DNA from 3 places in the Streptomyces sp. NPDC054047 genome. Region 1 is predicted to be linked to each of the others. Evidence: riboswitches for the same ligand, from Rfam matches in the RefSeq annotation. Region 1 holds a riboswitch; each other region holds the start of a gene.
What was found. A riboswitch is a leader RNA that binds a small molecule or an ion and turns the genes downstream of it on or off. The one in region 1 is predicted to bind cyclic di-AMP.

Region 2: it holds a riboswitch for cyclic di-AMP, as region 1 does, so the genes downstream of both, ACZ6ZP_RS17280 (LysM peptidoglycan-binding domain-containing protein) here and ACZ6ZP_RS37580 (transglycosylase family protein) in region 1, are expected to answer to the same signal.
Region 3: it holds a riboswitch for cyclic di-AMP, as region 1 does, so the genes downstream of both, ACZ6ZP_RS32635 (C40 family peptidase) here and ACZ6ZP_RS37580 (transglycosylase family protein) in region 1, are expected to answer to the same signal.

Annotation. Positions count from the first base shown of each region.
Region 1 is NZ_JBVJKV010000014.1:103,578-113,906, forward strand. It holds gene ACZ6ZP_RS37550 (cyclopropane-fatty-acyl-phospholipid synthase family protein) at 1-562, opposite strand, end outside; gene ACZ6ZP_RS37555 (NAD(P)/FAD-dependent oxidoreductase) at 767-2,170, opposite strand; gene ACZ6ZP_RS37560 (Ppx/GppA phosphatase family protein) at 2,569-3,495, opposite strand; gene ACZ6ZP_RS37565 (DUF501 domain-containing protein) at 3,492-4,037, opposite strand; gene ACZ6ZP_RS37570 (FtsB family cell division protein) at 4,106-4,585, opposite strand; gene eno (phosphopyruvate hydratase) at 4,702-5,988, opposite strand; gene ACZ6ZP_RS37580 (transglycosylase family protein) at 6,246-6,965, opposite strand; cyclic di-AMP (ydaO/yuaA leader) riboswitch at 6,969-7,158, opposite strand; gene ACZ6ZP_RS37585 (transglycosylase family protein) at 7,340-8,326, opposite strand; gene ACZ6ZP_RS37590 (cytochrome P450 family protein) at 8,463-9,806, opposite strand; gene ACZ6ZP_RS37595 (tetratricopeptide repeat protein) at 9,823-10,329, opposite strand, start outside.
Region 2 is NZ_JBVJKV010000004.1:126,985-137,313, forward strand. It holds gene ACZ6ZP_RS17265 (GNAT family N-acetyltransferase) at 1-513, shown strand, start outside; gene ACZ6ZP_RS17270 (ribonuclease J) at 631-2,316, shown strand; gene ACZ6ZP_RS17275 (spermidine synthase) at 2,363-3,076, shown strand; gene ACZ6ZP_RS17280 (LysM peptidoglycan-binding domain-containing protein) at 3,258-4,013, opposite strand; cyclic di-AMP (ydaO/yuaA leader) riboswitch at 4,016-4,172, opposite strand; gene ACZ6ZP_RS17285 (histidine phosphatase family protein) at 4,755-5,387, shown strand; gene ACZ6ZP_RS17290 (hypothetical protein) at 5,681-5,836, shown strand; gene ACZ6ZP_RS17295 (hypothetical protein) at 5,898-6,035, shown strand; gene ACZ6ZP_RS17300 (class I SAM-dependent methyltransferase) at 6,105-6,851, opposite strand; gene ACZ6ZP_RS17305 (AIM24 family protein) at 7,074-7,745, opposite strand; gene ACZ6ZP_RS17310 (hypothetical protein) at 7,870-8,331, opposite strand; gene ACZ6ZP_RS17315 (hypothetical protein) at 8,751-9,008, shown strand; gene ACZ6ZP_RS17320 (SH3 domain-containing protein) at 9,307-9,657, shown strand; gene ACZ6ZP_RS17325 (hypothetical protein) at 9,885-10,205, opposite strand.
Region 3 is NZ_JBVJKV010000011.1:61,116-71,444, reverse strand. It holds gene ACZ6ZP_RS32640 (ATP-dependent DNA helicase) at 1-1,922, opposite strand, end outside; cyclic di-AMP (ydaO/yuaA leader) riboswitch at 2,176-2,332, shown strand; gene ACZ6ZP_RS32635 (C40 family peptidase) at 2,341-3,543, shown strand; gene ACZ6ZP_RS32630 (hypothetical protein) at 3,651-4,004, opposite strand; gene ACZ6ZP_RS32625 (C40 family peptidase) at 4,325-5,368, shown strand; gene ACZ6ZP_RS32620 (hypothetical protein) at 5,490-6,128, shown strand; gene ACZ6ZP_RS32615 (LuxR C-terminal-related transcriptional regulator) at 6,157-6,978, opposite strand; gene ACZ6ZP_RS32610 (ATP-binding protein) at 6,975-8,264, opposite strand; gene ACZ6ZP_RS32605 (PspC domain-containing protein) at 8,448-9,785, shown strand; gene ACZ6ZP_RS32600 (hypothetical protein) at 9,772-10,059, shown strand; gene ACZ6ZP_RS32595 (DoxX family protein) at 10,134-10,329, opposite strand, start outside.

The sequences.
Region 1 (10,329 bases):
GCTTGTCGCGCTGGGCGTCCTCCAGGGTGGAGTGCTCGGACTCCCAGTAGGCGCACGAGTAGACCATCGAGGGGCCGAGCACCAGCTCGTAGAAGTCGTTGCCCACGTCGTAGTGGTGGCTGATGGCCTGCCGGTCGCTGCCCTTGGTGTGCAGGTGGAGGGTGCGCCGCCTGCGCATCTCCTCCTGGGGCGGGGGTGGCGGCAGGAAGGGCGCGGCGAGGCCCACCAGGGTGCGGGCGGCGGCACGGAACTTCGGGTCGCGCAGGGACTGCCCTAGGCCCTTGGCGTCCTCGTCGCGCTCCCAGATGAACCCGGCGAGTGCGTCGAGCGCGGCGTACAGGTCGCCCTCGACGTCCAGGTCCCCGGCCACCCAGGCCCGGGCCAGGCCCAGCTCGCCCGGCTTCCACATGAGGCGGCGCAGGGCGCGGCGATTGCGTACGACGAGGGTGGGGCCACCCGGCGGGCCTGCTTCGGAACCATCCCAGGCACGAATGCGTACGGGGAGCGGGGCCCCCAGCAGTTGTTCGGCAAGGCTCTTCAGCCGCAGTGCGGCGTCTGGCATGGTGCACACCTCCGTGATTCGGGATATCCCGGATAGGTTCAACACCACGTAAACACCAACCGGACGCTCCCGCAGTCCCGTTGCCGCGTCACGGATCGGCAAAATACATGTAGGCGGCATGTATACGGCGCCGGAAAAACCCGAAGGGGCCGCCCGCACCACGGATGGCGGGCGGCCCCTTCGGGCCTTTTCAGCGACCGGAGGTCAGGAGGCCTTGGCCCTCTCCTCGGACCCGGCGGCGACCGGCTCGGCCTTGGCCGCGGCGGGCTTCGGCGCGGGCTTGGCGGCCTCGTAGAACTCCTCGCGCGGCGTCTCCATGGCGCCCAGCGAGACGACCTCACGCTTGAGGAAGACCGCGAGCGTCCAGTCGGCGAAGACACGGATCTTGCGGTTGAACGTCGGCATCGCCATGCCGTGGTACGCGCGGTGCATGTACCAGGCCAGACGGCCCTTGAGCTTGATCTTCACCTTGCCCATGACGATCATCGCGACGCCCTTGTGCAGGCCCAGACCGGCGACCGCACCCTTGTTGGCGTGGCTGTACTCCTTCTGCGGGAAGCCCCGCATGCCGGAGATCACGTTGTCGCCGAGGACCTTGGCCTGACGCAGCGCGTGCTGGGCGTTCGGCGGGCACCAGGCGTTCTCGTTGCCGGCCTTGCGGCCGACCATGTCCGGCACCTGGGCGTTGTCGCCCGCGGCCCAGATGTAGTCGGTGCCCTGGACCTGGAGGGTCGTCTGGGTGTCGACGTGGCCACGGGGGCCCAGCGGCAGACCGAAGCGGGCGAGCGCCGGGTTCGGCTTGACGCCCGCGGTCCACACGATGGTGCTGGAGTCGACCTCGAGGCCGTTGTTCAGCACCACGTGGCCGTCCACGCAGGAGTCCATGCCGGTCTTGAGGTAGACCTCGACACCGCGGCCCTCGAGGTGCTCCTTGCCGTACTGGCCGAGCTTCGGACCGACCTCGGGGAGGATCTTGTCCGCGACGTCGACGAGCACGAAGCGCATGTCCTCGCGCTTCACGTTGTTGTAGTACTTGGCCGCGTCGCGGGCCATGTCCTCGACCTCGCCGATGGTCTCCGCACCCGCGAAGCCACCGCCGACGAAGACGAAGGTCAGCGCCTTGCGGCGGACCTCTTCGTCCGTCGTGGAGTCAGCCTTGTCCAGCTGCTCGAGGACGTGGTTGCGCAGGCCGATGGCCTCCTCGATGCCCTTCATGCCGATGCCCTGCTCGGCGAGGCCGGGGATCGGGAAGGTGCGGGAGACCGCGCCCATCGCGATGACCAGGTAGTCGAAAGGCAGCTCGTACGCCTCGCCCACGAGGGGGGCGATCGTCGCGACCTTGCGGTCCTGGTCGATGGTGGTGACCCGGCCGGTCAGAACTTCCGCCTTGGGCAGCACGCGTCGCAGCGGGACGACGACGTGCCGAGGCGAAATGCTGCCGGCTGCAGCTTCGGGGAGGAAGGGCTGGTAGGTCATGTACGACCGGGGGTCGACGACCGTGACGGTCGCCTCTCCGTAGCGCATCTTCTTGAGGATGCGCCGAGCTGCGTACAGGCCTACGTACCCACCGCCTACTACGAGGATCCTGGGACGCTCCGTGGTGCTCATGCCATCGAGTATCCACCTGCCCGACGGGGGTCGCTCGTGCGCCCCTTCACAAGCATGGGTAGACCCTCTGCTACACTTCGCCGCCCACGTGACGCAGGCCATAGCGCCCCAGGGGAACCACGCGGCAACCCGAAACGTTGTGCACCCCTTGTGAGCTGCCACTCTGGCCTCCGAGGCCGTGTGGACCACCCGCCCGGAACACGCTCCGGACACACTCGCGAACCTTCACTGTCATGGGTCGCGGAGTCCTCTGGGAGCACTTTCAGGGGCTCGGAACCCCTGAACATCGACCAACCGAGCCGATTTCCTTGTGAAGAACTTCACGAAGTTTCCCGACGGCATGTCGCCGCGGGGCCCTTCGACCCCCTCACCAGCCGCTCAGACGCTATATGACGCGCTCAGGCGATCGACCAGCCGATGCCGTCGAGGATGTCGTGCTCGCTGACGACGACCTCCCGGGCGCCGGTCCGATCCATGATCGACAGAAGGACCAGGGCGCCCGACACGATCACGTCCACGCGGCCCGGATGCATCACCGGGATCGCGGCGCGCTCGTCGTGCGTGGCCCGGCTCAGGCGTCCCACGATCTCGCTCACCCGCTCGTAGGAGATCCGGGAGTGGTGGATCGCCGCGGAGTCGTACGCGTCCAGGCCCAGCGCGATCGCGGAGACCGTGGTCACCGAACCCGCGAGCCCGACCAGGGTGCGGGCCTCGCGGATCGGCACCGTCCGCTCGGCCAGATCGAGCGCGGCCTCGATGTCGGCGCGGACGGCGTCGAGTTCGGCGGGCGCGGGCGGGTCGGAGCGGATGTGGCGCTCCGTCAGGCGCACGCAGCCGACGTCGACGGAGCGGGCCGCGGCGACGTGTTCGTCGCCGACGACGAACTCCGTCGAGCCGCCGCCGATGTCCACGACGAGATACGGCTTGGCCAGGTGGTCGCTGCCCGCCAGCTCCTTCGTCGCTCCCGTGAAGGAGAACTCGGCCTCCTGGTCACCGCTGATGACCTCCGGCTCGACGCCGAGAATGTCCAGGACGCCGCGTACGAAGTCGTCGCGGTTCTCGGCGTCGCGGGAGGCGGAGGTCGCCACGAAGCGGAGGCGCTCGGCGCCGTGCTCCTTGATGACCTCGGCGTACTCGCGGCACGCCGCGAAGGTCCGCTCCAGGGCCTCCGGGGCCAGACGGCCCGTCTTGTCGACGCCCTGGCCCAGGCGGACGATGGTCATCCGGCGGTCCAGGTCGACCAGTTCGCCGGTGGCGGGGTCGGCGTCCGCGACGAGCAGGCGGATCGAGTTCGTACCGCAGTCGATGGCGGCCACGCGGGTCATGCGCGCTCCTCCGCGGCGGGCTCGGCCTCCGCAAGGGACACGCACGCGCCCTTGCGCCACCACTCCGGGAGCATCGCGATCGCCTCGTCGCCCAGGGGGTTCACGCCGGGGCCCGCGGCCAGGGAGTGGCCGACCAGGACGTGCAGGCACTTCACGCGGTCGGGCATGCCGCCCGCGCTCGGGAAGCCTTCCAGGACCTCGATGGCGTCCCGGCGCGCGATGTAGTCCTCGTGCGCCGCGCGGTACGCGGCGGCGAGCTCGGGGTCCGTCCCCAGCCGCTCCGTCATCTCCTTCATGACGCCGTTGGCCTCAAGCGTGCCGATCGCGGAGGCGGCCCGCGGGCACGTCAGGTAGTACGTCGTCGGGAACGGCGTCCCGTCCGGCAGGCGCGGCGCCGTCTCGACGACGTCCGGCTGCCCGCACGGGCAGCGGTGGGCGATGGCCCGCAGGCCGCGCGGCGGACGGCCGAGCTGCTGCTTGAAGGCCTCGACGTCGGCGTCGGTGGGCTCGGTGCGCGGGGTGGTCGGCGGGGGCGTTTCCATGCCTGTCTTTCGATCGGTTCTCAAGGAGAGATGGTGCGGTGACTACGGAGAATGGTGGTGGTACCGGGTCAGTCGTCGGCCGGGCGGTCCGCCTTGTCGACGCCGTCCCAGACGTTCGAGTACCAGGGCCTGGCGGCCGCCCCCTGGTCGGAGCGCTGCTTCTTCGCCGCCTCGGGGTCGACCACCGTGTAGCCGGTCTCGCCCGGCATCACGTAGTGCAGCCGGTCCCGGATGCGCTGCTCCGCGTACTCGTCGTCCCGCCAGCGGGCCTTCTCGTCGCGCAGCTTCTCGACGTTCGCGCGGCGCTCGGCCTGCTCCTTGCGCTGGTCCGCGATCTCGGCGCGCTGGGAGACGTACTGCCTTATCGGGTAGGCGAGCGCGACGACCAGCGAGCAGAGCACGAGCGCGAGGAGCGCGGCACGTCCCGTGAGCCGGGAGCGGCGCGCCTGGCGCTTGGTCTGGGAGCGGTAGACACGCTCCGCGGTCTGCTCGCCGAGCAGCCGCAGTCTGGTCGCGGTGGAGAACCGGTCGCGGTCCTTCACGGCCATGTGTGCCGCCTCCCCGATACGTACGTACGTCCCCGCACACGGTACGGGACCGAGTACGGGGACGTAGGTAACTGCTCAGCGGAGCCGGAGCCCGAGCCTCGGCCCGGAGAAGCGGCTCAGCCCTTGAAGCGGGGGAACGCCGAACGACCGGCGTAGACCGCGGCGTCGTCGAGGATCTCCTCGATGCGCAGGAGCTGGTTGTACTTGGCGACGCGCTCGGAGCGGGCCGGGGCGCCGGTCTTGATCTGGCCGCAGTTGGTGGCGACGGCGAGGTCGGCGATGGTGACGTCCTCGGTCTCACCGGAGCGGTGCGACATCATGCACTTGAAGCCGTTGCGCTGGGCCATCTCGACGGCGTCCAGGGTCTCGGTCAGCGAGCCGATCTGGTTGACCTTCACCAGAAGGGCGTTGGCCGACTTCTCCTCGATGCCACGGGCCAGGCGCTCGGGGTTGGTGACGAACAGGTCGTCGCCCACGAGCTGGACCTTCTCGCCGAGCTTCTCGGTGATGGCGTTCCAGCCGGCCCAGTCGTCCTCGAACAGCGGGTCCTCGATGGAGACGAGGGGGTACGAGGCGACGAGCTCCTCGTAGTACTCGGTCATCTCGGCGGCCGAGCGGGACTTGCCCTCGAACTCGTACTTGCCGTCCTTGTAGAACTCGGACGCGGCGACGTCGAGCGCGAGACCGATCTGCTCACCGGGGACGTAACCGGCCTGCTTGATGGCCTCGAGGATGAGGTCGAGCGCGGCGCGGTTGGAGTCCAGGTTCGGGGCGAAGCCGCCCTCGTCGCCCAGGCCGGTGGAGAGACCCTTGTCCTTCAGGACCTTCTTCAGCGTGTGGTAGACCTCGGTGCCCCAGCGCAGGGCCTCCGAGAACGACTCGGCGCCGATCGGCGCGATCATGAACTCCTGGATGTCCACGTTCGAGTCGGCGTGCGACCCGCCGTTCAGGATGTTCATCATCGGAACGGGCAGCAGGTGCGCGTTCGGGCCGCCGAGGTAGCGGAAGAGCGGGAGGTCGGAGGCCTCCGACGCGGCGTGCGCGACGGCCAGCGAGACGCCGAGGATGGCGTTGGCGCCGAGCGAGCCCTTGTTGTCGGTGGCGTCGAGGTCGAACATCGCCTGGTCGATCAGGCGCTGCTCGGTCGCGTCGTACCCGACGAGCTCCGGGCCGATCTGCTCGATGACGGCGAGGACGGCCTTCTCCACGCCCTTGCCCTGGTAACGGTTGGGGTCACCGTCACGGAGTTCGATGGCCTCGAAAGCACCGGTGGACGCACCGGACGGAACGGCGGCACGACCCGTGCTGCCGTCGTCGAGGCCGACCTCGACCTCGACCGTGGGGTTGCCTCGGGAGTCCAGGATTTCCCGGGCTACGACGACGTCGATGGACGGCACGAGCATCTCCTTCTGGGATGTGACGCGGGTACGCGGGGCGTTGGCCTCGCGGACACGAGCCTAACCGGCTCCCGGACAAGAGCCAGCCGAGCGACCGCCCTGTGGACAAACCGAGAGCAAAATGTTTCCGAACGGAACAAAACGTGGAGGGCGCACATGACCCCGCCCCGGTGCGTACGGGGGATACGCGCACCGGGGCGGGGAGGGCCCGTGGGGACGGGGGTGGGGCGACGCCTCCGCCGAGGCGCCGCCGCCGTCAGCTCTTAGCTGAGGTGGAGCTGCTGGCCCGGGTAGATCATGTCGGCGTTGTCGATGATGTCGCCGTTGAGCTTGTACACCTTGTGCCAGCCGCCCTTGACGTCCTTCGCCTCGGCGATCTTGGAGAGGGTGTCACCCTTCTTGACCTTGTACTCGCCGTCGCCCTTCTTGACCGTCTTGCCGGTCGGGGTCTCGACGGTCTTCTTGGACTCGGTCTTCGGAGCCTCGGCCTTGGGGGCCTCGGCCTTCGGAGCGGCCTGCTGCGGCTGCTCGGTCTGGGCGCTGGGCTGGCTCTTGGGCTGCTCCTGGGTCTGCTGCGGGGCGCTCTCCTGCGCACCGCCACCCTCGTAGGAGGCGCCCGAGAGGCCGACGCCGCAGCTCGGCCAGGCACCCTTGCCCTGGCCCGCGAGGACCTTCTCGCCTATCTCGATCTGCTGGGCCTTGGAGGCCTTGTCGGCGGTGGGCGCGTACTTCGTGCCGCCGTACGCGGCCCACGTGGACGACGAGAACTGCAGGCCGCCCGTGTAGCCGTTGCCGGTGTTGATGGACCAGTTGCCGCCGGACTCGCACTGGGCGACGGCGTCCCACTCGGAGCCGGTCGCGGCGGAGGCCGAGCCGGCCGCCATCAGCGGGGCGGCGACGGCGACACCGGTGACGCCTGCGAGCGTGGCGACACGGGTGGCCTTGGACGGGCGGCGGTGCTTGCCCTTGCTGGAAAACAGCATGAGTGATCCCCTCACCGACGCCTGCGAGGTGAGCTGTCGGGTTCGGGCCGATGAAGTTGCCCGGCCGCGCTTCCTTGAAGCGCGACTTAACCCCTAGCCGTTTCCTTCCGTCGGCCTCGCTCTCGCGACGCTCGACATCCGGTCCCGGCGGAAACCTTGGGTCCCCCGCTCCTGCCTACGGCGCTTACGCGACGACTGTTCCCGAACGGCCGTTGGCAGGACTCGGCGTACCGACCGGCGGGGCCCGCTGTGGCGAGCGGTCCCGACCGTAGTCATGCGATCGGGAGAAACTCAAAGACGATCAGGGCTTCTGAGACCCATCTCTCACTTGCGCCAATTGGGACATCAAGCGCAAAACGAGTCGTCAACTACCCCTACTTTTCGCCCAAATCGAGGCTCTGACCGGGAAGGATGAGATCGGGGTCGGAGCCGACGGACTTCTCGTTCTCGGAGTACAGCTCGGTCCACCCGCCCTTCACGTCGAGGTCGTCGGCGATGAGCGAGAGGCTGTCTCCGGAACGGACCGTGTACGTCCCGTCGGAGCCGTCCTGCTGACGCTCCTCTCCGCGGGAGGCGTGCCGGCCCGAGCCCTCGCGGGAGGTGTCGTCGGAGGGCTTGTCGTCCGCGCTGTCGCCGCGGTGACGGCCCTCGCCCGCGCCGGAGGAGGGGGTGGGAGTGGGCGAAGTTTCATCGCTCTGCCCGGACTTGCCCGGGTCATCCGACTCGCCCGAGTTGCCCGGCTCGTCGTGATTCTTGTCTCGCGCGTCGGCGTCGGCGTCAGCGTCGTCATCGGCGCCCGGCTTCTCGGAGGACTTGTCCGAGGGCTTGTCCGAAGACTTGGTGCCGTCCGCGGAGTCGGCCGACTCGCTCGGCGACTTACTCGGCTCGTCCGACTCGTCCGGCTCGGCCGACTCACCGGACTCGGTCGACTCGTCGGAAGGAATCGTCGTGATCGGAGCGCCCGGGTCGACGTCCGCGGCGGCGCCGTCCTGGGTGAGACCGGCGATCGGCGCGCAGCTCGGCCAGGCGCTGGTCCCCTGGTCGTCGAGGACCTTCTCGGCGACGGATATCTGCTGCGAGCGGCTGGCCAGGTCGGCGCTCGGCGCGAAGTCGAGGCCGCCGTACTCCTCCCAGACCTGCTGCGAGAACTGGAGCCCGCCGTAGTACCCGTTGCCCGCGTCCGCGCTCCAGGACCCGCCGCTCTCGCACTCCGCGAGCTTGTCCCACGTGGCGGTGTCCGCCGCGCTCGCGCTGGTGGCACCGAGCAGCGGGATCGCGATGGCCGATCCTGCGACTCCTGCCGCGACGATCAGGGCCGGGGCCTGGCGGGGGCGTCGGTGACGACCATTGCCGGAGAGCATGCGGTTGCCTTTCGCGTGACTGGAGCGACGACTGCGGCACGGGATGCCGAGTCGTCGGTGAACGTAGCGGCAGTCGAACGCTTGTCACAAGTCGATGCAGCGGAGATCACGTGAAAGTCACAGTCTTGACGGTCCGTCAGTTAAACGTCTCTCCAGGTGTCGAATATTTGCTCCGCTGTGCGGGTGTGAACTCCACGGGCAGCGTGCGGAGTCCGCGCATGATGAGCCCGCCACGCCACCTCAAATCACCAGGTTCCACCGCGAGTCGCAGGTCAGGCAGGCGCCGCAGGAGGGTCGCGAGGGCGGCCTGGCCTTCGAGCCGGGCGAGCGGTGCGCCGAGACAGTAATGAATGCCATGGCCGTAGCCGAGGTGTTGGTTGTCGCGGCGGGCGAGGTCGATCGTGTCCGGATACCGGAACCGTTCCGGGTCGCGATCGGCGGCGGCGAGCACGACGAGGACGGGGTCGCCGGCGGCGATGTCCTCCCCTCCGACGGTCAGCGCCTCGGTGGCGAACCGCCAGGTGGCGAGCTCCACGGGACCGTCGAAGCGCAGGAGCTCCTCGAGCCCGGTCTCCAGGAGGGCGGTGTCGCCGTCCTTGAGGGAGTCCTGGAGCTGCTCGCGCTGCTCGGGGTGGGTCAGGAGGGCGTACGTCCCGTTCCCGATGAGGTTGACGGTGGTCTCGAACCCGGCGAAGAGAAGGATGAACGCCATCGCGGCGGCCTCGTTCTCAGTGAGGTGCTCGCCGTGGTCGGAGGCGCGGATGAGCCCGGAGATGAGGTCGTCGCCCGGTTCGAGGCGCTTGCGGTGGATCAGCTCGGCGAGGTAGCCGCGCATCTTCTTCACGGACCGGGCGACTCCTCCCCTGGGCCCTCCGCCGTGGCGGATCATCATCCCCGCCCAGTCGCGGAAGTCGTCCTGGTCCTCGCGGGGGACGCCGAGCAGGTCGCAGATGGCGTAGATGGGCAGCGGGAAGGCGAAGTCGTGGATGAGGTCGGCCTCCCCCTTCTCCACGAACTGGTCGATGAGCCGGTCGGTCAACTCCTGCACGCGCGGCGCGAATGCGGCGATACGGCGGGGAGTGAAGGCCTTGGAGACCAGGCGCCGCAGCCGCGTGTGGTCCGGCGGGTCGATGTTGAGCAGATGCGTCATGAGGTTCGCGCTGCGCTCGCCCGGGATGCCGGTCTTGCTCTTCGCGTGCGCGGGCTCGCCGTGATGGGCCGGATTCTTGCTGAGCCGGGGGTCGGCGAGCGCCTGCTTGGCATCGGCGTACCGCGTGACCAGCCAGGCCTCCACACCGCTGGGCAGCCGGGTCTTGTGCACGGGTGCGTGCTCGCGCAGCCAGGCGTAGGCGGGGTAGGGATCGGTGGCGAACTCCCAGGTGAAGAGCTCGGGCCCCTGGGCGTCGGGCGCCGGGGACGCGGCCCCTGCGGGGCAGGCTGCGGGGGTCGCCTCTGCGGGGGCGGGCGGCTGGTCTTGCATGGGGTCGACGGTATCCCTAGCCGGGGGCCGATCCCTGGTCGGGCGGGGCGAGGGGGCCCTTCAGGCGCCGCCCGGCATCGGCGTTGCCCGAGGCCTCGGCCCGGCGGAGGTAGTGGACGGCGCGGTTCTGGTGGGCGCGGCCGAGCGTGACCTCGACGTCGGGCCAGTCCCCCGCCACGGCCCGCTCCAGGTACGGGATGGCTTCGGCGTCCCTGCCCTGGAAGAAGAGGAGATCGCCCAGCGCCCCGGCCCCGACGAGGCTCCCGGAGTCCGCCGCCTTGCGCAGCCACTCCACCGCGCCCTCCTCGTCGTCCTCCGCGGCGGCCAGCATGCCGAGCGCCGTCAGAGCGTCGCCGTCCTCTTGCGCGGCGCGCGGCGTCAGGATCCGCCGGGCGGCCTCCGCCACCGCGTCGAACGAGAGCGCGTCGTCCTCCGCCGTTCCGAGAGCCTGGAGCCAGACCATGAGCGGAACCGGCGCGATGTCCGTAGAGCGGACGGCGTCCGCGACGAGCGAGCCGTAGAC
Region 2 (10,329 bases), on a different contig from region 1:
GCATCGCCCGCGGTCCGGCTCCCTCGGTATACGAAGACGGAGCAGGACGAGATACTCGGCGCCGGCGATGACCCCTTCGGTGTCGCCGCGACCGGATTGGCCTGGCTGCCGAAAGAAGAACACTTCGGCATCCGCCACGGCGGCCGGCTCGTGGCCCACGCCGGACTGCGACGGCTGCCCGCGGCGATCGGCGACGTCGAGACGGAGGTCGTCGGCGTCGGTGGAGTCGCCGTCGCACCCGACATGCAGGGCCAGGGGCTCGCTCGGCGCGTGGTCGCAGCGGCACTCGACCACGCCCGCACGATGGGCCCTCAGTACGCCCTCCTGTTCTGCCGGTCCCCCCTCGTGCCGCTGTACCAGCGCATCGGATGGCATCCGCTCGACCAGGACGTACTCGTCGAGCAACCCGGGGACCGTGTGGTGACCATGCCGCTGCGGACCATGATGACGCCCCTGCACGACACCGCGTGCCCGCCGTCGGAACCGCTGCGTCTGTTCTCTCTCCCGATGTGAGGGTCCTGTGCTGCCCCGGTGCTCGTTCTCGGGGAATGGGGAGGTGTCGACGACCCGGGCGCCGAAGTGCGGGCGTCCTTCGGACCAGCTCTTTCAACTCTCCGGTAGCGTCACCGTATGAGTCATCCACACCCCGAGCTGAAGCCTGCCCCGCCGCTGCCCAAGGGAGGCCTGCGGGTCGTCGCCCTGGGCGGCCTTGGCGAGATCGGCCGCAACATGACCGTCTTCGAGTACGCCGGCAAGCTGCTCATCGTCGACTGCGGGGTGCTGTTCCCCGAGGAGAACCAGCCCGGCGTAGACGTCATCCTTCCCGACTTCACCTCGATCCGGGACCGGCTGGACGATGTCGTGGCCGTGGTGCTCACCCACGGCCACGAGGACCACATCGGCGGCGTGCCCTACCTGCTGCGGGAACGGTCCGACATCCCCGTCGTCGGGTCGAAGCTGACGCTTGCCTTCCTCGAGGCCAAGCTCAAGGAGCACAACATCCGGCCGCGCACGGTGCGGGTGCGCGAGGGCGACCGGCGCGCGTTCGGTCCCTTCGACTGCGAATTCGTGGCGGTCAACCACTCCATCCCCGACGGGCTCGCCGTCGCCATCCGAACGGGTGCCGGGATGGTGCTCCACACCGGTGACTTCAAGATGGACCAGTTCCCGCTGGACGACCGGATCACCGACCTGCGGGCCTTCGCCCGGCTCGGCGAGGAGGGCGTCGACCTGTTCCTCACCGACTCCACCAACGCCGAGGTGCCCGGCTTCACCACCTCCGAGCGCGAGCTGAACCCCGCGATCGAGCAGGTCCTGCGCACCGCGCCGCGACGGGTCATCGTCTCCAGCTTCGCCAGTCACGTCCACCGCATCCAGCAGGTGCTCGACGCCGCCCACCAGTACAACCGCAAGGTGGCCTTCGTGGGCCGCTCGATGGTCCGCAACATGGGCATCGCCCGCGACCTGGGCTATCTGAAGGTTCCCAAGGGCCTGGTCGTCAGCATGAAGGAGCTGGAGAAGCTCCCCGACAACCGCATCACCCTGGTGTGCACCGGATCCCAGGGCGAACCGATGGCCGCACTGTCGCGGATGGCCAACCGCGACCACGTGATCCGCATCGGCAAGGGAGACACCGTTCTCCTCGCCAGCTCGCTGATCCCCGGCAACGAGACGGCGATCTACCGGGTGATCAACGGGCTGACCCGGTGGGGCGCCAACGTCGTCCACAAGGGCAACGCCAAGGTGCACGTCTCGGGGCACGCCAGCGCCGGTGAGCTCATCTACTGCTACAACATCGTCAAGCCCCGCAACGTCATGCCCGTGCACGGCGAGTGGAAGCACCTGAAGGCCAACGCCGATCTGGCCATCCGCACCGGCGTCGACCCCGACCAGGTCGTCATCGCCGAGGACGGTGTCGTCGTCGACCTCGTCGACGGCCGCGCCTCCATCACCGGCAAGGTGCCCGCGGGCAACGTCTACGTGGACGGGATGACCGTCGGCGGCGTCACCGAAGCCTCTCTGAAGGACCGGATCACGCTGGCCGAGGAGGGTGTCGTCACGGTGGTCGCCATCGTCGACGCCGACACGGGAGCGCTCGCCGAGGCCCCCGACTTCCTGGCCCGCGGGTTCGTCCACGACGACGCCACCTTCGAGCCGGTCATCCCGGTGATCGAGAAGACGCTGGCCACCGCGGCCGAGGAAGGGGTCGGCGACGCCCACCAGCTCGAACAGCTCATCGCGCGCGCCGTGGCGAACTGGGCGTTCCGCACGCACCGCCGCAGGCCCCTGATCATCCCGGTCATCATCGACGCCTGACCACGCGCCGGTCCCGCCGCCCAGAAACGCCCAGGAAGGTGAATGGATGAGCATGCGCTTCGAGGAGATCGACTGGCGGCCGACAGCGATGGGGGACATCAGCCTGCGGCGGCGGCGGGACCCGGCGTCGGGCGACGATGTGTACGAGGTGAAGCTCGGGGACGAGTTCTTGATGTCGAGCCTCTTCACCGCGGGTGAGATCGCCCTGACCCGGCTCGGCCTCGAGCAACTGCCGGACACCGAACTGGATGTCGCGGTGGGCGGCCTCGGTCTCGGCTACACCGCACGGGCCGTCCTCGACGACCGGCGGGTGCGTTCGCTGACCGTGATCGAGGCCCTCGGTGAGGTCATCGAGTGGCACGAGCGCGGATACGTGCCGCTGGGCACCGGCCTGTCGACGGACCCCCGATGCCGCTTGGTCCAGGGCGACTTCTTCGCGCTGGCCGGCGACGGCGGCGACGGCCTTGATCCTCAGGAGCCGGACCGTCGCTTCCACGCGATCCTCCTCGACGTCGACCACTCGCCCCGCCATGTGCTGCACCCCAGCCACGCGGCGCTCTACGAGCCCAAGGGGTTGCGTGCCCTCGCCCGGCGGCTGCACCCCGGAGGCGTTTTCGCCCTGTGGTCGAACGACCCGCCCGACGCGGAGTTCACCACCGTGCTCGCCGAGGTCTTCCCGAAGACGGCGAGTCACGTCGTCGATTTCCCCAACCCCCTGCAAGGCGGGACCGCCACCAACACCGTGTATGTGGCGGGCTAAGGGCGCTATATGACGGCGCTTCAGCATGCAGCCCCGAGGTCGAGTTCGAGACTGCTTTGCACGAGAAAAGCGACCCGCCGCGGCTGGGAAGCGAAAGATGAGATCCTGGCCGTCGTCGTCCAGGGCTGAGCCCCGGACGCATGGCGCGCCGGGGCTCACAGCGGACGAGACGGGATGCGGCCTAGTACGGGCCGTTCACGTTGTCGATCGAGCCGTACCGGTCGGCCGCGTAATTGCAGGCGGCGGTGATGTTGGCGACCGGGTCGAAGCTGTCCGTCGACGTGCCGGGCACGTGGTACGCGGCGAATGTGGGGTCGATGACCTGCAGGAGCCCCTTGGACGGGGTTCCGGCGGCGGCGTTGGAGTCCCAGTTGTTGGTGACCGTCGGGTTGCCGGAGGACTCGCGCATGATGTTGCGGTGAATGCCCTCGTAGGTCCCGGGGATGCCGTGCTGGGCCAGCACGTCGAGCGATTCCTTGATCCAGCCGTCGAGGTCGTTCGTGTACGTCTTCTTCGCCGGGGCGGCGGCGGGCTCGGCGGCCGTGCGCTCGGAGCGGTCCGCCCGATCGGCGGACGCCCTGGAGGCGGCCGACTTCTCCGCGTCCTTGGCCTGGGCCTTCTCGCCGATGGTGAGCTTGAGACCGGGGTGGATCAGCCCCGGGGCCTCACCGAGGACGCTGCGGTTGTCCTCGTACAGCTCCTTCCAGCTGCCGCTCTGGGAGTGCTCTCGGGCGATCTTGGAGAGGGTGTCGCCCGCGACGACGACGTAGGTCTTCGGCGCTGCGGCGGGCTTGGCGGCCGGGGCGGCCTGCGCCGCGCTCGCGGCGGTCGCGCCGAGCACCGGGAGAACGAGAACGGCCCCGCCCGTGCCTGCGGCGGCGATGCCCCGGGTGAGCTTGCTGGACTTGGGGCGGCGGTGCTTTCCCTTTGCGGGCATGACGAATTCCTCTCCGTCGCCTACGAGGTGAGCTGTCGGGTTCGGACGGGAGATGTCCGGTCGCACTGGGCGTGCGACTTCACCCCGAGCCGTTCCGGAATCCGGACCGGCGGCTTACCTGGGTCCCCCGCTCCTGCCGTGCGTAAGTGAGTGAGTGGGTGGGAGGGATTCCGGACAGCGGCAGGATTCGGCGTTCCATCCGGATTGATGGCGACGTTAAGCGAGAAGGCTGGCGAGGAACAAGACACGAATTCGCATAGGGAAAGCGAGGAGCCCTTCCCCAATGATCAAAATCCCTCACGCGCTTTGATCAAATAGCCCAACTTTCCTTGCGTAGAACGAAACCGCGCTCAGCGGCTCCCGGGCTCACAAACATTGGTGTGACCCGTTTCACTGAATGAGGGATGGATTGGGAATGCGGCGCGATGGCGTATCAGAGTGCACCATTTCGCACGAGTATTGAGCAATGCAGACAGGGCTTTATAAACGCCACCAATGAGCTGAAGAAGTAGCTTTCTCGCGCAAAGATGGACATCTCGCCTGCCTCTAGGGGAGTCCCCCCCTCCCAGGGCCGCCCATGCGCGGGTCCACCGCGACCGCGGCCTCCCGGAAGTGGCGCAGGAACGCCATGCCCTCGATCTGCTGGAGGTGACTCAGGAAGGCTCGATCGTGATCGCGTTGGTTAAGGTAGCGGGCCGCGACCGGCAGGCCGGGAGGCCAGGCAGCGAAGGGCAGGCTCTCGTGCGCACTCTTTACGTTGTCACCCACCCACAGGCGACGCACCACGTCGAGGGAGTCGTCGGCGGATGGCACGACTCCCGCCTGACGCCCACCGGCGTCCGCGCGGCGGCTTCCATCGCCGAGGCGCTTCGGGGCGTGATCCCGGACGGCGCCGAGGTCGACCTGTTCTCCTCGGATCTGCAGCGCACCCGGCAAACCGCCCAGGAGGTAGCCGAACTGTTCGGCGTGAAGCTGTTCCTGGACCGCAGGCTGCGGGAGAAGTCCTACGGTGCGGCAGGGGGAAGGCCACAGGAGTGGCTGGACCGGCGTTTCGTCCCGCCGCCGGCTGTCGGGGAGCGGATGGACCATGACGAGGGCGTGGAGGGTGCCGAGACGAAGGCGCAGTGGGCGCAGCGCATCTACGCGGCCATGGATGAGATCCTGCGGCGTGCGCGCGAACACCAGATCATCGTGACGCATGGCGGCTCACTGACCTTCGTCGTGGCGTCCTGGATCAAGATGCCGATCGAGTCGGCCAGTTACGCCAGCTTTCGGGCCCCTCCCGGCAGCATCACCACACTGCGCGAGGACGACTTCTTCCACAACCGCCAAGTCGTCAGCCTTGGCGACACGCGCCATCTCGACTCCGCGTAACCGTGAACCATCGCCTCGGCTGCATCGACCAGGCCGCTTCAGCAAGATCCTGTCACGAGCTCATAGCGGTGAATCAGGTCCTGCAGTTCGGCATCCTCGTGGGCGTGGCGCGTAACGGCATTTTGACTCGCTGAGGCCAACCGGACGAGCCCTTGTCACAGGGCTGCCTACGGGGCCGTGCGCGGCGGCCGCGGTACTTCCACCTTCGAGGGCCGCGAGGCCGGCCTGGATCTTGGGTGTGGCGGTGGGAAGTGCAGGGGTACGAGGGGTGGAGCGGGAAGACATTCGGCGTCGTGCACGAGGAACTGCCCGCCTACGGCCTCTCCCTCGGCTTGGCCGGGCTTCCCCACCGCTGGAAGGCGTACTTCGAGAACCTCTACCACCTGGTCCGGGAGATGCCCGCGGAACAAGGCCGGTCACAGGCACCGCTCTGGCGGCAGTCCAGCTGACTGGGCGGCGCGAGAATAGGGCGGTTCTGTCGCTCCATCGGCGCCGGGATAGGCTCTTCCTATGATCCTCCCGTTCCTCTTGGGCGTGGCCGTCCTGCTCACCGTCGCCGCCGTGGGCGTATGGGTGTGCTTGGAGTTCTGCAAAGAGCTCCGCAACCGTAGGCACACGCCCGTCGGGCCCGACGCCGGAGGCCAGTAGCCCGCACCGGACACTCGCGCGTGGCGGCTGCACGTCCGCGATCCCGGCCTCAGACCACCGGCGCGACCCTCAGGCGCGGCAGCGCAGCATTTCCAGCGGGGGATTGGCGTGGAAGTCCGCCCAGTGCTCCGCGCCGAACTCGCGCACCCCGGCTTCGGACACCGACAGCGGCACCCAGGCCAGGTCACTGAACCCGGCCGCCTGAAGGCACTTCTCGTAGACCTCGCGGCGCGGCAAGTTGGCGACGAACGAGGCCGGTCCCGGGTCGAGCAGCGCCGTGATCTTCACCTGCGGCCCCGTCCCGCCCTCGTCGCCGGTGAGCTCGCTGCGGAAGCCGTACTTGTCCGGGCCCGGCCCGTCGAAGCGGAAGTCGGGCGACTGGTTGAGCACGAACAGCTCACCGCCTGGCTTCATGTTCCGGTGGATGTTGCGGCACATGCGTTCCGTGGTGGCGATGTCCGCCGCGTAGCTGAACATCTGGACGGCCAGCGCGATGTCGAAGCGCGCGCCGAGTGGCCGCAGTTCGGCCACGTCACCGATCTGGTAGCGCACCCCCAGCGGTTCGCGACTCTCCAACTGCTGCGCCACGGCGACCATTTCGCCGGAGATGTCGACACCGAGGACGTCGGTGGCGCCGCGCCGCTTGAACTCCCTGCTGTAGAAGCCGGTGCCGGAGGCCAGGTCGAGGATCGACCTGCCGCGCACGTCCCCGACCATCGCCAGGAAGCTGGGCACTGCTGCGAACTGCTCCAACGGAAGGGCCTTGACCCCCTCGTACGCCTCACCGATCTCGTCGTACTGCTGCTGCGCGCTCATGGTGATGTCTCCCTCCGGTACACCCGTGGGTGCCGCCCCCGTCGCCGAGGCATGCCGCGGCTCTTGCTCGGCAGTCTCCCCGGGGTCCGGCGGACCTCCGTACTGGCAGAAGCCACGAAGATCCGGGGTGCGTCCCGGCTCCACACACAAGCCGCGCCACGAGCCCGAAGGGGCCGCCACCTCCGGCGGCCCTTCGGGGCCCGATCAGACACGCTCAGGCCGTCAGGATGCCGGGACCGGCTTGGGTTCGCCGGGGTTGACCACCACGACGCCCTCACCCTCCAGCTTCAGCTGCACGGCCTCGCCCGAGCCGCCCTTCACCATCGATCCGACGCTCTGGGAGCGGTGCAGCGACGCGTGCAGCTGCGGGCTCCACGCGACGACGGCGTCGGTGTCCACGTACACGGGCGCTTCCGGGGTCACGGGCAGCACCAGCGGGATGCCCGCACTGGTCAGGGCCAGTCGGCCGGTGCCGGTGAACGTGCAGTTGAACAGCCCGCCGCCCGCCATGCCGGCGCCCTTGACCGTGGTGATGTCGTAGTTCAGCGCGGCGTCGAAACACAGGACGTTCTTGCCGTTGACCGTCAGGCCGTGGCTGTCGTCCACGTCGACGAGGAAACAGTGCGCCGCGTCGGAGGCGAACCATGCCTCGCCCTCACCGCTGACCGTCATCAGGGCCAGGCCCTCACCGGTCACCGCCCGCTTGAGGAAGTTGCCCACGCCCTGGCCCTGCCGCTCGAACTCCAGTGAACCCCGCCAGGCGACCATCGTCCCCTGCCGGGCTCGCGCCTCGCCTTTGACGGCGTAGCGGACCGCCATCGCGTTTTCCTGCGTGAGCCCGGGGGCCGACGCGGGCTGGATGAGATTCTCGGGATCGAAGAGATTTCGCTGCATACGGCTCCGGGTGCCCCGTCAATTCGCCCTCAGCCGTAAAGAGTTGAGGGTATTGTCCCGCGCTCATGGTCAAATTCGTGCGCGCACGCGGGACGTGGGGTCGAGCGGCTCCGGGCGGCAGAAGCTATGCGTCGAGTCCGGCCCTTCTGGCGTCCTCGATCCGAGTTCTGCGGCCCCACGCGGTGAACGGCGGTCGTGCGTAGAGCAGTTCGTGCCCATCGGGACGGACGAGGACGCCACGGCCCCCGGGTCCCGGACACCACCACAAGGTGCCGTCGGGCCCGGTCATCGCGTGCTGGTAGCGCTGCCGGGTCGAGAGGACGAGCAGCGGGCACAGCCCGCCGTGCGGGTCGCGCAGGACGACCCCGACGCCCTTGAGGCGGCTGGGCGGAAACTGGTGGGCGCGCCGGGTCAGCCACGGGCCTGCCGCCAGAATCTGACGCATCCGCGCATTCGCATGCAGGCCGCTCGCCCCCAGCCCCAGGATCACGACACCGGCCGCGGCCAGTCGACTGCCCACCCCTTCCAGCCACTCGATGCCGCTGGCCGCTCCCCACCACGCCGCGACGACGCATACGGCGGTCACGAGGATGCCGAGCACCAGCCACCGCAGGGAACGGCTGCGATGACGAGCCAGGCCACGGGCGGTAACCGCAGTGTGCAGCGCGGGCGGACCCGCATGGTCCTCTTCGGGGACAGGAACGTGCTCATCGTCGACGGCACCCGGGCTCAAGCCGCCGGGGTCCGGTCTCGCCCGGCCTTCGTCGCGCTCACTCATCGGCTCTCCCAACCTGTGACACCACGCGGATTTCGAGGACCTCCCGGTTACCCGCTTGCGGGCGCGCCAGTCACCGCGACCACTCAGGCGTACGGTCCGACCAACCCCTGGCGCCCTGCCTGAGCTGAACAGCGAAAACAGATATATGGCCGCCGTGGTGACGTGTCGTCGCGCCGTCCGCGGGTACCTGCTCCGGCCTGGAGCCGAACGGTCAAGGAGGAGACATCGTGAGTGAACAGATACCGGCCTCCCCTGGCGAGGACGGCAGCACGCCTATCCCCAGGGACCCACCCGACCAGCAGGCGACGGATGGGCCCGACGCCTGGGACCTGGACGTGGGCAAGGCGGAGGACGACAGCGGCGGCGACAGCGGCAAGGCGGCCGAGGTACCCGACACGGACGAGGGAGGCACCGCCAGGCGCGGCGAATCCCGTGCCCTGGAAGGCCACTCGGAGGAGCCGGTGCCGGACGAGCCTTCTGGGTGAGAAGACGATGACGGGAGCCCCTCACCAGCCAGGTGAGGGGCTCCCGGCCTTGTGGGGCTCGAACCGTCGCGCAGCCGTCACTCCAGAAAGGCTGCTGGTAAGTCTCGCGTGGAGGCTTCTCGCGGTGACAGCCGGATGTTGGGGAAATGTTGGAGCGGTACGCGAGGCTGCCTGAGCGGGAGCGAGTTGGGTCCGGCTTCGAGCCGGGACTCAGCCCTGCCCTGCCCCGCACATCTGGAAGCCATGGCCGTGGCACTGCTGTGGCCGTGGCGTACGAGCTCTCAAGAGAAGGCAACAAGTGACGAAGCACAGGATCGCCGCCCGTCTCGCCGGTATGGCCGCTGTCGGCGCCGTCGTGGCGGGTGGCACCGTGGCGCTGGCGCCGGCCGCGTCCGCGGTGGGCTCCAGCGCCTGCACGAAGAATGTCGCCAACTACTACTCCCAGACGGACACCACGGTGAAGTTCCGCACGGGCCCCGGGACCGGCTACACGGCCAAGGGAACGGTGGGCGAGGGCCGCCGCGTGTACGTCACCTGCACGGCGGGGGGCGGCAAGTGGGCCTTCCTGAAGGTTCTCAGCGGCCCGCACAAGGGAGAGAACGGCTGGATCGCGTACAAGTGGCTTGCTGTTCCCATGCAGACGAGCTGAGGAGCTGACGAGCCGCCGAGTTGCCGAGTTGCCGAGCGCGAACCGCTCGGGCGTACGGCGCAGCGGGCGTACGGCGCAGCGGGCGTACGGCGAAGTGGGCGTACGGCGAAGTGGGATGAGTAGCAGCGCGCCCTGAGCCAGCAGCAGTGAGGTCTCCGGTGGAGGGTTCGTCGACCTAGGCGAACCGGACACCGGAGACCTCGTGGTCGTGAGGCACCGCGTCGCTCTCACCCGGCAGGCAGCTCCGTGGCCTCCAGTTGACGCAGACAGGCGTCCCAGCGCTCACGCCGTTCGGCCGGGCTCTGCTCCCACCAGGCCGTGCCGCGTTCCCCCAGGCCGGTCTTCGCGAGCTGTACACGGGCTCGGGCCGCCTTCCGAGCGTCCTCGTCGTCACCCGCAGCGGCCACAGCCCGCCGGGCGGACATGAGGTGGTGAGTCAGGCGCTTCTCGACTTCGTCGGGCACGAGGGGGTCGGTGGCCCGCCACCGTCGACCTTTGATGATGATGAAATGGCCGTCCTCGGTGTACTGCGTGCTGTCTGTCGCCACGCAACCATCATGACCCGCCGCCGGTGAAGAGCATCTGGCACCGCGATGGCGTGGACCGACCGGGCGCCCCGCCCTTCCCTCAGGTTGCCGACCGGAATTGCGTGAGCGAGCTTGGTGAAAGCAG
Region 3 (10,329 bases), on a different contig from region 1:
TCCAGGAACTCGGAGAGGGTGCCCGACACGCCTGTGCCCGCGCCCGCGTCCGCTCCTGCGTCCGCGTCCTCGGTCTCCGCTGCACCTTCACCGGCTTCACCGGCCTCACCGGCGCCACCGACTTCACCGCTGTCCTGCTCGAACTCCAGGGCCACGGCGGCGAGTTCCTGGAGGTTCTCGATGCGCGTCTCGTCCTGCGGGTCGGTCGATGCCTGCAACTCGGCGAGATAGCCGGTCCGTTCGAGCACGGCCTCCAGGACGACGGCGGGACCCGCGCCCGACTCGACGACGGTCCGCAGCTCCTCCATCAGCACGTTGAACCGCTTGACGGCGTTCGCCGAGCGAGCCGCCATTCCGTACGCCTCGTCGACGCGCTTCAGCGCCTGCGGGAAGGAGATCTTCTCGCGCTGCGAGAGCGCGTCGATCATCGCCTCCGCGCGGTCGCCGATGCCCCTCTTGGGTACGTTCAGAATGCGCCGCAGCGGGACGGAGTCCTCCGGATTGGCGAGCACGCGCAGATACGCGAGGACGTCCCGGACCTCCTTGCGCTCGTAGAAGCGGACGCCGCCGACGACCTTGTACGGCAGGCCGACGCGGATGAAGATCTCTTCGAAGACACGGGACTGCGCGTTCGTCCGGTAGAAGATCGCGACGTCACCGGCCTTCGCGTCGCCCGCGTCGGTGAGCCGGTCGATCTCGTCGGCGACGAACTGCGCCTCGTCGTGCTCGGTGTCGGCGACGTAGCCGGTGATGCCCGCGCCCGCGCCCGCGTTGGTCCACAGGTTCTTCGGGCGGCGGCTTTCGTTGCGCTCGATGACGGCGTTGGCCGCGGTCAGGATCGTCTGCGTGGAGCGGTAGTTCTGCTCGAGGAGGATCGTCGTCGCGTTCGGATAGTCCTCCTCGAACTGGAGGATGTTGCGGATCGTGGCGCCGCGGAAGGCGTAGATCGACTGGTCCGCGTCACCCACGACGCACAGCTCGGCGGGTCCCTCGCCCTCGCTGCCCTCGCCGTCCGCGGGACCCACCAGCTCGCGCACCAGGGCGTACTGGGCGTGGTTGGTGTCCTGGTACTCGTCGACCATCACGTGGCGGAAGCGGCGGCGGTAGTGCGCGGCGACGTCCGGGAACGCGCGGAACATGTTGACCGTCGTCATGATCAGGTCGTCGAAGTCGAGGGCGTTCGCCTCGCGCAGCCGCGACTGGTACATCGCGTACGCCTGGGCGAGCGTCTTCTCGAAGCCGTCGGCGGCCTGGCCCGCGAAGGTCTCCTCGTCGATCAGCTCGTTCTTCAGGTTCGAGATCTTGGCGCTGAAGGACTTCGGCGGGAACTTCTTCGGGTCGATGTCCAGGTCCCGGCAGACCAGGGCCATCAGCCGCTTGGAGTCGGCGGCGTCGTAGATCGAGAAGGAGGAGGTGAAGCCGATCGTCTTCGACTCGCGGCGCAGTATCCGCACGCACGCGCTGTGGAACGTCGACACCCACATCGCGTTGGCCCGCGGCCCGACGAGCTGCTCGACGCGCTCCTTCATCTCGCCCGCGGCCTTGTTCGTGAACGTGATCGCCAGGATCTGCCCCGGGTGCACGTGCCGCTCGGCCAGGAGATACGCGATGCGGTGCGTCAGGACCCGGGTCTTGCCCGAGCCCGCGCCGGCGACGATGAGCAGCGGGGAGTGTGCGTGCACGACGGCCGCTCGCTGGTTCTCGTTCAGCCCGTCGAGCAGGGCCGCCGGGTCGATCACCGGGCGGGGGGCGCCGCCGCGGTAGTGCGCGTCCCGGGGTGTGGGCGCGTCGAACTTCCCGTCGAACAGATCATCCGGAACGGATTCCGGGGCACTGTCCTCGGGCGGCGGCGGGGGCTCCTCCTCCGAGGCCCGCGAGGGCTGGAGGTCCGCCAGGAAGCTGTCATCAAAGAGGCTGCTCATCGCCTCCCGAGTCTAGGCGGCCCCACTGACAACCCGCCCCGGGTTCCGGCCACCTCACCCCGCCTACGCCCGCCTACGCCCCGCCCGCGGACGGTCACGCTCCGCCATGGCACGGCGTGCCCGCGTCAAGAGCTTCGTAAAGTAACGAAAACGTATCGGGCATATCGAACATCAACCTTCACACGGGCCACACGAATTGGCTAGGTTGCTGCCCGGGCCGCTCGCACTCCCACCGGCGAACCCCGCCGGGAACGGGTGGCCTCCGCCGAGTTCGATCTCCTCGGAGCCGGGGACCCACTTTGAACTTGGGGTGAATCGGTCCCGTACGAAGTACGGGACTGTAGGGCAACCTTCCGGAACCACCCGCCCGAACCCGACAGCTAACCCGGTAGGCGGTCTACGGAAGGAGTCGCCTCCCTTGGCGTCGCACCGCAAGCCGCGGACCCGCATGGCCGGCCTACGCGCCACTCCCGCCCTCGGCATCACGACGGCGGCCCTCACCTCCGTGGCCCTGCTGTCACAGAGCGCGCAGGCAGCACCGTCCGCTCCGCAGAAGCCCAGCCTCGAAGAGGTCCAGAAGAAGGTCGACGACCTCTACCACCAGGCGGGCGTCGCCACCCAGAAGTACAACTCGGCCAAGGAGCGCACCGACAAGCAGCGCAAGAAGGTCGACACACTCCTGGACGACGTGGCCAAGCGCACCGACAAGCTGAACGAGGCCCGCCAGGAGCTGGGCACGTTCGCCGCGGCCCAGTACCGCACCGGCGGCGTCTCCGAGACCGCCACGATGATGCTCGCCGACGACCCGCAGGGGTACTTCGACCAGAACCACCTGTCGGACCGGCTCACCGCGCGCCAGAAGAAGGCGGTCGACGACTACCAGACGCAGCAGGCGTCGGCTACGAAGCAGCGCACGAAGGCCGCCAAGAGCCTGGAGACGCTGAGCGACTCGCGGGACGACCTCAGGACGAGCAAGCAGACCGTCCAGAAGAAGCTGGGCCAGGCGCGCACGATGCTCTCGGAGCTGACCGCCGAGGAGAAGGCGCGGCTCGCGGCGATCGAGAAGAAGAAGGAAGAAGAGGCCAAGCGCAAGGCCGCCGAGCTGGCCCGCAAGCAGGAGGCCGAGGCGGAGGCCAAGCGCAAGGCGGCGGAAGAGGCGGCGGCCAAGGAACGCGAGCAGAACAAGGAGACCCCGGACTCCGGCTCCGACACCGGCACCGACACCGGCACGGGTTCCGGCTCCGGCTCCGGTGACACGGACAGCGGTTACGCGACGAAGGCCGCGAAGGTGATCAACTTCGCGGAGGCGCAGATCGGCAAGCCGTACGTGTGGGGCGCCACCGGCCCCGACTCCTACGACTGCTCCGGGCTCACCCAGGACGCGTGGAAGGCCGCGGGGATCTCCCTGCCGCGTACGACGTGGGACCAGGTGAAGGTCGGCACGACCGTGAAGACCGCCGACGCCAAGCCGGGTGACCTGGTCTTCTTCTACGACGACATCAGCCACGTAGGGATCTACATCGGCGACGGCAAGATGATCCACGCCCCGAAGCCGGGCGCGAACGTCCGCGTCGAGTCGATCTACTACATGCCGATCCACAGCGTCGTGCGACCCGCGTAACCGTCACACACACGAGAAAACGGCCCTCCACGCGCGCGTGGAGGGCCGTTTTTCTGCGGCTCGGGTTCTGCGGGCCGGTTTCTACGGGCCGAGTTCTGCGGGCCGGGTCAGGTCCACAGCACCGCGATGAAGATGTTCACGACGGTCAGCAGCCCGACGGCGCCGAACATCGCCTTGTCCACCTTCTCCTCGTCCCGTTTCACGTAGACCAGCGCGAGGATCACGATCAGCACGGCCATCTTGATGCCGATCTTGACGTTGTTGACCGGATTGTCGTCCGCCTGGTTGAGACCCACCAGGATCACGCCCGTGACGAGCATCGTCAGCGCGCCGTGCAGCATCGCCGGGTTGAAGCGGGCCGTGCCCTGGCCCATCTGCTTCATCTGGGTAAGGAAGCCGCCCAGGAGGGAGGCGATGCCGATGATGTGCAGGCCGACGAAGAGATGGGTGAGAACGTCCATGGTTCCGGAGCCTAGCCGGGGCCTTATCACCGCTCCGTAGCCAGGTGGGCCCCAAGCGGCGCATCGGTCACACGCGTACGCGAAGGGTCCTCGCCCGAGAGATCGAACAGCCACATACGGTCACCGTCTAGAACACTTGCGTCAGTTGTGCACAATCCGCCACCAAGCCGTGACGGCCAGGTTTAGCGTCCTTCGTCAGGTGACCGGCTCCCCACCGCCGCCCGGACCAGGGGCGGCAGTCGGACACCACCGCCGAGAATCCGGCGGCGGTCCGCTCCCCCTGTGCGGGCCGCCGCCGGACCCTTAAGGAGCCCCCCTTCGTGGCAGCGCACCGCAAGCCCAGACAGCGCTCGCTCAGTGGCCATACGGCCCGCACCGCCGCCACCATCGCCCTCGCGGGGGCCGCCACGGCCACCGCGTTCGACGGGACAGGACACGCGGATCCGCGGCTCAGTCCGGCCGAGGTGAAGTCCAAGGTCGACGCGCTCTACCGCGAGGCGGAGATCGCCACCGAGAAGTACAACGGCGCCAAGGAGAAGGCCGAAGGCGCCGAGAAGTCCCTGCGCGAACTGCGGGACGAGGCGGCCCGCAAGACGGAGAAGCTCAACTCGGCACGCGAGGGCCTCGGTTCGATCGCCGCCGCGCAGTATCGCAGCGGCGGCATCGACCCGGCCGTCCAGCTCGCGCTCTCCTCCGATCCCGACCAGTACCTCGAGCGCGCCGCGCTCGCCGACCGGGCGGACAGCCGCCAGGCCGCGGCCGTGGCCGGAGTGCGCAAGCAGCTCCAGGAGGTCGACCAACTGCACACCGAGGCCGACGGGACTCTGGCGCACCTCAAGTCCCGCCAGGCGGAGCTGAAGAAGCACAAGAAGACGGTCAACGGAAAGCTGGACGCGGCCAAGCGGCTCCTGTCGCAGCTCACCGGCGACCAGCGCGCGGAGCTGGCGGGCGAGGACAGGGCGTCCCGCACCGCGGGCCGCGACGGCGTCTCGGGCGCCCCGGCCAAGGCGCCCAACGCCCGTGCCTCAGCGGCCGTCTCGTACGCCCACAAGGCCCTCGGCAGCCCGTACGTATGGGGCGCCACCGGTCCCAACGCCTTCGACTGCTCCGGGCTCACCCAGGCCGCCTACCGGTCTGCGGGGGTCGACCTGCCGCGCACGACGTACGCGCAGATCGCGGCGGGCGAGCGGGTCCCGCGCTCCCAACTCCAGCCCGGCGACCTGGTCTTCTTCTACCAGGGCATCAGCCATGTGGGGCTCTACGTGGGCAACGGCCAGATGATCCACGCCCCGAACCCGAGCGCTCCGGTACGTCTCGCCCCGATCAGCCAGATGCCCTTCGCGGGCGCGACGCGGGTGGCGTGAGAGGTCACGTGAGGGGGGCGCAGGCCGTTGTCGGCGGGGCGCGGGGCATCGCGGGCAGGGTGTTGTAGGGCACTGCGGGCGGGGTGAGAAGCCTTGTGGACCCGGAGGTACTGTCAGGGCCATGCCCCGCCGTACGCTGCCGCCCCCTCCGCCACCTGCCTACCTGCGCACCTGGCAGGACCGGAACGCGCTGCTGCACGACCGCGGCATGGCACTCGAAGCGCTGCGCAGGCAGATCATGGGCGTGCACCGAATCCTGCTGCTCTGGCTGTTCGCGCTCGGCTGTGTCGTCGGCTGGGCGCTCCTGACGGTGCCGCTCGAAATGATCGAGGACCACGACGTGATGGCCTTCGTCATGGTCCCGCTCTGCGCGGTCCTGGGCCTCGGGGCCCTCGTGCCCTGCGTGATCGGCGTCGTCGTCGGTATCCGCAACGACCGGAAGGCCCGCGAACTCACCGACAGCTGGCTGGCCCTGGACAGCCACCCGGCGTCGGACTCCGCTCTCCGCTCCCCCGGCCTCAGCCTCTGCTGGCTCCTCTCGTCCCTCCTCGTGTGCGCACTCGGCCTGTGGGCGTCGTTCGCGGCCGCCGCCTACGCCGAGCCGGGACGCGACTCGTACAGCGACGTCGCGCTCGGCATGGGCACGGGCCTCATCTTGTGGCTGACGGGCCTCATCGGCATCACCAAGGCGGTGGGCCACTACCGCTGGGCGATACGGAAGTTGGGCCCCGCCCCCGCTGCGAACGGCGCGCACCGCTAGCCAGGACCGCCCCCGGCCGCGGGGACCGTCAGACCAGCCGCCGCGCCGTCGCCCACCGCGTCAGCTCGTGCCGGTTGGACAGCTGCAGCTTCCTCAGCACCGCCGACACATGCGACTCGACCGTCTTCACGGAGATGAAGAGCTGCTTGGCGATCTCCTTGTACGCGTACCCCCGCGCGATGAGCCTCAGCACCTCGCGCTCGCGCTGCGTGAGGCGGTCCAGGTCCTCGTCGACCGGGGGCGCGTCGGTCGACGCGAAGGCGTCGAGGACGAACCCGGCCAGGCGCGGCGAGAAGACCGCGTCGCCGTCCTGCACCCGGAAGATGGAGTCGACCAGGTCCGTACCGGTGATCGTCTTGGTGACATAACCGCGGGCACCACCGCGGATGACTCCGATGACGTCCTCGGCGGCATCCGACACGGACAGCGCGAGGAACCGCACGGGCCGCTCGGCATCGGACATCAACGGCGCGCACCTGCGCAGCACTTCGACCCCGCCGCCGCCCGGAAGATGCACGTCGAGGAGCACGACCTCGGGACGCGTCGCCGTGATGACCGTGACCGCCTGGTCGACGTCCGCCGCCTCGCCGACGACCTCGACACCGGTGATCGCGGTCCTGCCGATCTCCGCCTGGACGCCCGTGCGGAACATCCGGTGGTCGTCGACGAGGACGACGCGCGCACGGCGGCCCTCCTGGTCACCGCCCACGGCACCACTGGCCGCGCCAGCCCCACCGGCGGCCTGAGCCGGTTCATTCGCCCCGGCAGACGTGTTCGCTTCGGCCGCGGACGGTTCGACTGCTCCGTCCGATCCACCCCTGGGCCCCACGGGCTCGCTCGCGTCGCTCATGTCGTCGCCGTCCTCTCCATCTCCAGCTCGACTTCCGTGCCGCCCCCCGGCACCGCGCGCAGGCGCGCCGTGCCGCCGTTGCGCTGCATACGGCCGATGATCGATTCTCGTACGCCCATGCGGTCGTCCGGCACGGAATCCAGATCGAAGCCGGGGCCACGGTCCCGGACGGACACGAACACCGTCTCCCCCTCGACTTCGGCGAAGACCTGCACCGCACCGCCCTCGCCACCGTACTTGGCGGCGTTCACCATTGCTTCCCGCGCGGCCTGCGCCTGCGCCGTCAGCCGGTCGTCGAGCGGGCAGTCGCCGACTATGACGACCTCGATGGGGACGCCGTGCTTGTCCTCCACCTCCGCGGCGTCGCGCCGGACCGCTTCGGCGAGGGTGTCGGGCTCATCCGCCTCGTCCTTGCCGGTGCCCTCCGGTTTGTAGAGCCATTGACGCAGGTCGCGCTCCTGGGCGCGGGCCAGGCGGCGCACCTCTGAGGCACTCTCGGCATTGCGCTGGATGAGGGTCAGGGTGTGCAGGACCGAGTCGTGCACATGGGCGGCGACCTCCGCCCTCTCCTGGGCGCGGATACGCATCAGCCGCTCCTCGGAGAGGTCCTGCATCATGCGCACGAGGTAGGGGCCAGCGAGCAGCGCGACGCCGACGAGCACCGCCAGCGCGGCCTGCAGCACGGAGCTGAGGTGCGAGGTGGAGCCCTGCAGCACGAAGATGCCGGAGACACCGGCGCCGACGAGCAGCACTCCGGCCCCCGCGCGGGCGATGGTCAGGGTGCGCCTGCGGCGGCCGACGGCCATCCAGCGGGCCCTGCGGGCGTTGTCCGCCTGCCGCCAGACCAGGGCGACACCGGCGGCGACGAGCAGGGTCGGGACCAGATAGGCCTTGGTCGAGCTGCCCAGATCCACGTTCCCGACGAAGACCATGGCGACGATGACCATCGCCAGCAGCGCGACGAGCTGGCCCTTGTCCGGCTTGCGGGCCACGAGTCTGCGGCGTCCGTCGGACGCCGTCTCGGTGGTGACGGCGGTGGGCGGGCGCTCGGCGTCGACCCCGCCGACACCCAGCGGCACGAAGAACCAGAACGCCGCGTACAGCAACGCACCCAGCCCGTCCGCCATGAACAGACCGACGAAGATCAGCCGCACCCAGACCACGGGCAGCCCGAGATGACCGGCGAGGCCGCGAGCGACACCGCCGAGCCAACGGCCGTCACCGCTGCGATAGAGCTTTCGCAGCGGCCGCTCGTCTTCGATGGATACTGCTGCGGCTTCCGGCATGTCTCCGATATTCACACGCGTACGCGGGCGCGGGCATCAGGGTCGACCCCCGAGACGTCCCTGATCTCCGACCCGGACGGCGGGGCGCGGAGGTCGGGGCAGGGACGTGTCAGGGGCGATCTCAGGGTTCGGCCAGGGTTGTCCCGACTGCCGCGGCGGCCTCGGGCCCGTCACCATGGACACATGACAGACGAGCAGCCCGCCGGGACGGGCCCGCAGGCCGCACCGCGCGACCACCTTGCCGCCACGGCGCGGGAGCCGGGCGGGCCGTGGGACGTGCGGGCCTTCCGCCGCGATCGGCGGCACAAAAGGCTGGGCGGCGTGTGCGCGGGGCTGGGTCAGCACTGCGACATGGATCCGGTGATCTTCCGGATCGGGCTCGCGCTCCTCTCCGTCACCAGCGGGCTCGGCCTTGTCTTCTACGGCTTCGCGTGGCTATTCGTCCCCTTCGAGGACGAGGAGGAGAACGAGGCGCGTCGGCTCCTCTCCGGCCGGGTGGACGGCCAGGCCCTGACGGCAGTGCTCTTCGCCCTCGTCGGCTGCGGCGTCTTCCTCTCCCTGCTGAACAACGGCGGGGCCCTCACCTTCGCGGCCGTCCTCGCCCTGCTCCTCGCGGGCGCGGGGTACTGGTCGCAGCAGCGCGGCACGACCGATCCCGACCCGGTGGCGGCCCAGGCCGTGGCGGACGCACCGCCCGAGGCGAAGGCTCCACCGGTGGCCGGTGTCCCGTCGTGGTGGCGGGACCCGATCGTCAAGGACGGCACCCACGACGGGATCTCGGGCTACTTCTGGGGGCCCGAGGGCGTGACCGTCCAGTATCAGCCCGACCCACCGCACGGGCGGATACGGCAGCGGGAGCCCGCGGCGGCCCCCCGGCCCCAGCAGCGCGGCCCCCGTTGGATCGGTGGCTCCGTCTTCCTGGGAGCGCTGCTCGCCGGCGGTCTCGGCACCGGCCTCACCTGGGAGGAGCAGCCGCTCGGCACCAGCCTGCAGGCCGGCCTCGCCCTCGCCCTCGCCGTGTTCGGCATCGGCATCGCTCTCAGCGCCTTCCTCGGGCGCACCGGCGTGGGCTCGATCGTGCTCGCGGTGATCACGGCCGGGCTCCTCGCGGGCTCCGCCGCACTGCCCAAGGACATCAGCACCAGTTGGGCGGAGACGGAGTGGCGGCCGACCACGGCGGCACAGGTCGCGCCCCAGTACGAACTGGGGTCGGGCATCGGCACGCTCGACCTGACCCGCGCCGGTCCCGGCAAGGGCCGGACGCTGAGCACCAGCGCCGAGGTGGGGGCCGGGCAGGTGAAGGTGATCGTGCCGAAGGACAGCACGGTGAAGCTGAACGTGGAAGTGGGCATCGGCGACATCCAGTTGCCGGACGATCCCAAGAGCGACGTGGACATCGCTCCGGGCAAGGAGAAGTCGGTGACGCTGAATCCTCCCGCGGACAGCAAGGACGGCGGCACGCTCGAGCTGCACATCGAAATGGGCATCGGACAGGTGGAGGTGAGCCGTGCTACGTCATGAGTTCCATCCCGGCAAGCTGGTCCTCGGCCTCTTCCTCCTGATCACGGCCATCGCCTATGCGGGCGACGCGGGCGGCGTCTGGGACACGCCGTGGTTCGTGGCGTTCCCGCTCCTGCTGGCGGGGCTGCTGCTCGGCGGCGCGGCGGCAGCCGTCTCGTACGGCGTACGCGGCCGGCCCACCGCCCGCTCGGCGGACCGCGCCCCGAGCCGACCGGCGGACACCACAGCCGACCGGATACCCGACCGCCCGGGCGACGACTCCAAAGACGCCTAGCCGACCCTGCCGGGACCGACCAGGCCCACGGCTCGGCCAAGCCCGACCCATCCCGCTTCGGCCCGTCGGACGGCTCAGCCGAGCCCCGAACTGTATTTGCGCCGGTTCGCGATCATCGCGTCGACCGAGAAGATGGATGCCCCCGCGAGGATCAGCGGGAGCCAGGCCATCAGGTAGGCCAGGTCGTTGCCGTAGTAGTAGGGCTCGGTGGACCAGCTCACGGTCAGCCAGAGGCTGAGCGAGATCAGCGCACCGCCGAGCGCGGCGATC